Regions from separate parts of the Enterobacter sp. H2G27 genome, predicted to be linked through region 3. Evidence: riboswitches for the same ligand, from Rfam matches in the RefSeq annotation. Region 3 holds a riboswitch; each other region holds the start of a gene.
What was found. A riboswitch is a leader RNA that binds a small molecule or an ion and turns the genes downstream of it on or off. The one in region 3 is predicted to bind thiamine pyrophosphate.

Region 1: another riboswitch for thiamine pyrophosphate. It lies ahead of thiB (thiamine ABC transporter substrate binding subunit); the one in region 3 lies ahead of thiM (hydroxyethylthiazole kinase).
Region 2: another riboswitch for thiamine pyrophosphate. It lies ahead of thiC (phosphomethylpyrimidine synthase ThiC); the one in region 3 lies ahead of thiM (hydroxyethylthiazole kinase).

The regions. Positions count from the first base shown of each region.
Region 1 is NZ_JBSVSI010000001.1:486,628-488,891, forward strand. Features, by position in the region: gene thiB (thiamine ABC transporter substrate binding subunit) at 1-977, opposite strand, end outside; gene thiP (thiamine/thiamine pyrophosphate ABC transporter permease ThiP) at 1-18, opposite strand, end outside; TPP riboswitch at 1,009-1,109, opposite strand; gene sgrR (HTH-type transcriptional regulator SgrR) at 1,146-2,264, opposite strand, start outside.
Region 2 is NZ_JBSVSI010000001.1:4,554,432-4,556,695, forward strand. Features, by position in the region: gene thiC (phosphomethylpyrimidine synthase ThiC) at 1-1,463, opposite strand, end outside; TPP riboswitch at 1,543-1,651, opposite strand; gene rsd (sigma D regulator) at 1,706-2,203, opposite strand.
Region 3 is NZ_JBSVSI010000001.1:2,735,187-2,737,450, reverse strand. Features, by position in the region: gene ACW9E7_RS12970 (YadA C-terminal domain-containing protein) at 1-358, opposite strand, end outside; TPP riboswitch at 971-1,067, shown strand; gene thiM (hydroxyethylthiazole kinase) at 1,103-1,873, shown strand; gene thiD (bifunctional hydroxymethylpyrimidine kinase/phosphomethylpyrimidine kinase) at 1,870-2,264, shown strand, end outside.

The sequences.
Region 1 (2,264 bases), 2.2 Mb from region 3:
CTGACGGCGCGTTGCCATTCACTTACCCATGCTGCACGCTGCGCGGCGACCTGCTGCGGCGTAAACTCCAGCGAGGTGTTTGGTTTGGTCAGCTGCTCGAAACCTGCGGGCAGCGCAACGTTCGTAACCGGATACATCCAGTTGCCTGCGGGAATCGCATTCTGGAACGCCGGTGAAACCATAAACTTCAGGAACTTCTCGGCCAGCTCCGGCTGTTTGCTGGCAGCGGTACGCGCGGCCACTTCCACCTGCAGATAGTGCCCTTCAGCAAAATTAGCGGCAGCGTAGTTATCTTTCTTCTCGGCGATAATGTGGTAGGCCGGAGAGGTGGTGTAGCTCAGCACCAGGTCGCTTTCGCCTTTGAGGAACAGGCCGTAGGCTTCGCTCCAGCCTTTGGTGACGGTGACGGTTTTAGCGGCCAGTTTCTGCCACGCCTCCGGCGCTTTATCCCCATAAACCTTTTGCATCCACAGCAGCAGGCCCAGGCCTGGCGTACTGGTGCGCGGATCTTCATAAATCACGCGCCATTTCTGGTCACTTTCCACCAGCTCTTTCAGGCTCTTCGGCGGGTTTTTCAGCTTATTTTTGTCGTAAACAAAAGCAAAGTAGCCATAGTCGAACGGCACAAAGGTGTCGTTTTTCCAGCCGCCCGGCACGTTAACGGCATTTGCCGCTACGCCGCTTTTGGCAAACAGTTTGGTTTGCGAGGCGGCTTCCAGCAGGTTGTTATCCAGCCCGAGCACCACGTCGGCCTTGCTGTTTTTCCCTTCCATACGCAGACGGTTGAGCAGCGACACGCCATCTTCCAGAGCCACGAACTTCAGCTCGCAGTTACAGTCCGCTTCAAAGGCTTTTTTAACCACCGGGCCAGGGCCCCAGTCGGCAGAGAAGGAGTCATAGGTGTAGACCGTCAGGACGGGCTTCGCAAAAGCAGGCAGCGCAAACAGCGCCAGCAGGGGAAGAACTTTTTTTAACACTTTGCACCTCAAGGTTGAGTGGCAAAGGATTTTGAGCGACAGCCTCAAATCCCTTCGCCGGCGTTATCCGGATCAGGTTCGACGGGTATTATCTCAGCGCACATCTGTGATGCAGCACCCCGTTGAGAACGGCGCTATTGTAATGATTTGGTGAATATTACGAAAGCGTTATGGCTCCGGGGGCGCAAACCAGGCGGATTTAAAATCAAACCAGCCCAGGGTGTTCATCCGCAGGCCGCGCATGCTGCGCTGGCCCTGGATCATCAGCCAGTGGTGGATCAGCGGGACGATCGCCTGCTCGGCCAGCAGCTGCTGGCACCAAACGGCAAGGTTCATCTCGCCCGATCGCCACAGGGCGGCGTCCTGCTGCCAGTCCCGATCGATGCAGTGCTGGATCAGCGGTACTTCATACAGATGTGAAAATAATGAAAAATCGAGCGGCAGGGTAAAATTAGCGCTGTTGAGCCAGATATCGCTGGCGATCTCTCCCTGATGCCATTCGTCATAGTCCACTTCTCTTACCTCTAACTTGACCCCCTCGGCTGCCAGCAAGCGGGTCATGATCCTCGCGATAAAACGATGCTCCACGTGCTCGCGGTAGTAGGTCAGGGTGATGGACTCCAGCCCTGCGGGTTTGTCGCAGTGCGACGGCCGGGCGTGGTGCCAGCGCGGAAGCAGACCGTAGGCCGGAAACCAGTATGTCTGGTACTGCTCTTCCGCATGGTAGATCAGATTGGAAGGGGACAGCACGTGGCTGATCCACTTGCGGACGCCCTGGTTTGCCCCGCGGTGGGTGCGGCGGTCAAACAGGAGATAGTAGCATCCTTCCTCCAGGCGGCTCTCCACGGCCTTTTCTCCGGTGGTGGGGCCTTCAAGCGTCAGACCGCAGCTCAGGTCTTCATTGAGATCAGGCAATACCCACACGTTCACTTCGTCGATCAGCGCCCGATAGCCAAAGTAGTCATCGAACGCGCGGATTTTCAGCTGGTTGCTGTTATTGCGGGACACGGCGTAGGGCCCGGTGCCAATTGGCAGGCTGGCAAAATTGTTCATCGATTCCCACTCGCCGGGCAAAATCATCGACGGTACATAGCCCAGCAGCCAGGGAAGCCACTTGTCCTGCTGCGACAGCTCAATGTCCAGCGTCCAGGCCGTGGGGGAATGGATGCGCGAAATATGCGAGTAGAGCGGCAGCCTGCGGGCGCGTTCCAGAGAGGCGATGACGTCGTGCATTTCCAGCTCGCGGCCGTGGTGAAAGTGGATGCCGGGGCGTAAGAAGAAGCGCCA
Region 2 (2,264 bases), 1.8 Mb from region 3:
AACCAGCCGATCATCGCCGCGCCAATGCCTGAGGTGAAGTGGTCATAGCCCGGCGCAATATCGGTGGTCAACGGTCCCAGGGTGTAGAACGGCGCTTCGTGGCAGTGCTCCAGCTCCTCGGTCATGTTGCGGCGGATCATCTGCATCGGCACGTGTCCCGGGCCTTCAATCATCACCTGCACGTCATACTCCCAGGCGATTTTGGTCAGTTCGCCCAGCGTGTGCAGCTCGGCAAACTGCGCTTCGTCGTTGGCGTCACGGATGGAGCCCGGGCGCAGGCCGTCGCCCAGTGACAGAGAGACGTCATAGGCGGCGCAGATCTCGCAAATTTCGCGGAAGTGTTCGTAGAGGAAGTTTTCCCGGTGATGGGAGAGGCACCACTTCGCCATGATGGAGCCGCCGCGCGAGACGATGCCGGTCAGACGCTTCGCGGTCATCGGCACGTAGCGCAGCAGCACGCCCGCGTGAATGGTGAAGTAGTCCACGCCCTGCTCGGCCTGCTCCAGCAGGGTGTCGCGGAACGCTTCCCAGGTGAGGTCTTCGGCAATGCCGTTGACCTTCTCCAGCGCCTGATAAATCGGGACGGTGCCGATCGGCACCGGGCTGTTACGCAGGATCCATTCGCGGGTTTCATGGATATAGCGGCCGGTGGAAAGATCCATTACCGTATCCGCACCCCAGCGCGTGGACCAGACCAGCTTTTCCACCTCTTCTTCGATGGAGGAGGTGACGGCCGAGTTACCGATGTTCGCGTTGACCTTCACCAGGAAGTTGCGGCCGATAATCATCGGCTCGGACTCCGGGTGGTTGATGTTGGCGGGGATAATCGCGCGCCCGGCGGCCACTTCGTCACGCACAAACTCCGGCGTGATGTTCTCCGGCAGGCGAGCGCCAAAGCCTTCACCAGGATGCTGATAGCGCAGCACTTCGCTGCGGATACGCTCGCGACCCATGTTTTCACGGATGGCGATGAACTCCATCTCCGGCGTGACGATACCCTGGCGGGCGTAGTGCAGCTGGGTCACGCATTTACCTGCTTTAGCACGTTTTGGCGTCAGCAGGCCGGTAAAGCGCAGCTCGTCCAGACCGTCGTCGGCCAGGCGCTCTTTGGTGTACGCAGAGCTGAGCACGCTCAGCTCTTCGCAGTCGTTACGCGCGTCAATCCACGGCTGGCGCAGCTTTGCCAGCCCCTGCTGGACGTTGATGGCAACATCAGGATCGCCGTATGGGCCGGAGGTGTCATACACCGGCACGGCTTCGTTGTCTTCATACTGCGGATTCTCTTTGCTGCCGCCGATAAGCGTCGGGCTGAGGTGGATTTCGCGCATCGGAACGCGAATATCGTCCTGCGAGCCGGAAATGTAGATGCGTTTCGAGTTCGGGAAAGCAGTGCTTTCCAGGGTATCGATGAAGTGTTGGGCCTGTGCGCGCTGTTCGCGGCGGGTCAGTTTTGCAGTAGACATAGCTCATTCCAAAAGTGAAGGACATGGCTTGTCAGACGACGGATGAAGCAAGAGAGGATCGCCCGGGGGGCGATACAACAGCAGTGTGACTCTTGTTCCCTTCGCAGGTATTAGCCTGATCAGGTTCCGCGGATCCCGAATTAACGGTCTCAGCCCGGCTTTCGCTCTGGGCACTCCGACAAGAAAAATCCCCCTCGTGAGAGGGGCGAATGGTTGTAAATTACTCGTTAACGATTAAGAACTCAAGCAGGGCGCGCGACGTTCTCTTCGTTACTGATGTTCAAATCATTGTCCAGGGCGAGAGAGATCAGCTTATCTTCCAGCGTGAATCGCTCCTCCAGCGCTTCGCCGAGGTCGGATAGCGCTTTCTGGAACTCAAGATAGTTATCGTGATCGATGGCATTCTCGAGCGCGGAATCATAGTAATCCATGATCTGCTGGGTATTGGCTTCCAGCAGCGGATAGAGCTTGCTGGCCGCTAAATACGGCGTTGTCCCTTCCATTTCGCGGATAATGCGTTCATAAATATTGAAATGGCCGTCGGACAGATAGTCGACCAGGCCCTGACAAAAATCATCCAGCGCTTTTTCGTTCAGTCGCATAAACGATTCTTTGCCAGGCTTAATGCCGACCAGATTGTAATAAGCCACGAGTAGATGCTTGCGCACATGCAGCCAGCGATCCACCAGTTTGTTACTTCCTCTAACGCGCTCAGTCAGGCTTTCTAGCTGGTTTAACATGGTCGACTCCGCAAAGTGTAGGATTGAATCTGCTCATCCAGAATGTAACCACAATGCTAAC
Region 3 (2,264 bases):
TTGTCTGATCTGCTTTGTAATCGTCGACTTTCTGATTAAGGATAGCGTTAGCTTGAGTGTTAGTATTTACGCCATCTTGAGCGGTGTTAGCTGTATCTTGTGCTTTATTAATAGCTGTATTTGCTCTGTCAATATCGCCCTGAAGGTTATAGATTTGCCCGTCTTGCTTAATGTTACTCCCCTCGATGTTATCAAGGTTATAGGCGGTTTTATCGGTACCCTGAATTTGAATGTGAGCACCTGGATTGTTGACGTTATCGTCAAGGTTTATGTTTACTTCCGCAGCATTTGCAGTATTCATTGAACCAGCAAACACAAAACCAAAAACAGCGATAGCTGTTGTATTTAAATAGTTCATTTTAAAGCTCTCATCATCACTACAAGAAAAAAAGTAAGGGCGCTATCCTGGCGGGAAGATACAACGTCTTGTTATATCTGAAATAATTCACGATCAACGTTGAAAGTTTTGGTTTGATAACTTATTTCGTAACGTGCAGTAACTATCTATGAATGTGTAATTTTGATTATTGATCTAAATCATAAATAGCAGGAATAGCTAAACGAGTCGTTCCAGAAAAGCTCGGCTTAATAATCTTATAATACAATAAGATAGCGATTCATAATGGATGAGAGTCAAATTAGATATAAAACACTAATGCATTAAATATATTTAAGTGTTTTGATTTGAATGGGTTAATAATACACATAACAGTTTATGTAAATTTATGGTTTTTTGCCGATTATTTATTATCGAACCTTTCGTCAGCTTCGAATGAAAATAAATTCAGCTCATTTTTGTTCCGGGATATACTAGGAGAAAATATTTATGTTGAAGATGCTAGCGAAAAAGTGTTTAGGGAGATTCATAACGCGATCGCTGCCGTGATAAATCAAAACCGCTTGCGCCTGACCTGTGGCCACGGTTACACTGATTGAGAACATTGATTTCAATAAATCATTGTTTTAAAAGTATTTTGACTCGGGGTGCCCTTCCTTGTGAAGGCTGAGAAATACCCGTATTACCTGATCTGGATAATGCCAGCGTAGGGAAGTCAGATGCCTTCCCGGTCATCGCTTCTTCACGCAAGGCAGGAGCGAACCCATGCAGCCTGACCTGCTCGATTTACACGTTTTACATCACTTCCGCACCCGTTCTCCACTGACCCATTGTATGACCAATGATGTCGTACAGACCTTTACGGCCAACGTTCTGCTGGCGCTTGGCGCATCACCCGCGATGGTGATTGAGGCCGAAGAGGCTGAACAGTTTGCTGCGATCGCCGATGCGCTGCTGGTCAACGTTGGCACGCTGACCGCGCCGCGCGCCCAGTCGATGCGCCGGGCGATTGAGAGCGCGGTGGCGGCAGGCAAGCCCTGGACGCTGGACCCGGTTGCCGTGGGCGCCCTGGCGTTCCGCACCCGTTTTTGCCATCAAATTCTTGCCCTGAAACCGGCGGCCATTCGCGGCAATGCCTCTGAAATCCTTGCTCTTGCCGGGATGAGCCCGGGTGGGCGCGGCGTTGATACGACCGATACCGCCGCCAGCGCGGTGCCCGCTGCACAGGCGCTGGCCCGCCAGACCAATGCCGTTGTGGTCGTCACCGGCGAGGTGGATTACATCACGGACGGGCAACGTACCCGAACGGTTACCGGCGGCGATCCGCTGATGACGCGCGTGGTAGGCACCGGATGCGCGCTTTCTGCCGTTGTGGCGGCGAGCTGTTCGCTGCCGGGTGACCGGCTGGATAACATTGCAGCCGCCTGCGGATGGATGAAGCGAGCCGGAACGGTAGCCGTTACGCACTCCCTTGGCCCGGGCAGTTTTGCCAGCGCGTTCCTCGACGCGCTCTATACGCTGGAGGAGCAGGCATGAAGCGGATTAACGCCCTGACCATTGCCGGCACCGATCCCAGCGGCGGCGCGGGTATCCAGGCTGACCTGAAAACATTCTCGGCCCTTGGCGCGTACGGCTGCTCGGTCATTACCGCGCTGGTGGCGCAAAACACGCGCGGCGTGCAGTCGGTCTACCGTATTGAGCCAGATTTTGTTGCCGCGCAGCTGGATTCTGTGTTCAGCGACGTGCGCATCGATACCACCAAGATCGGCATGCTGGCCGAGACGGATATTGTGGAAGCGGTGGCCGAGCGGCTTAAACGCTATCAGGTGCAAAACGTGGTGCTGGATACCGTCATGCTGGCAAAAAGCGGCGACCCGCTGCTTTCGGCCTCCGCCGTGGAGACGCTGCGTACAAAACTGCTGCCGCA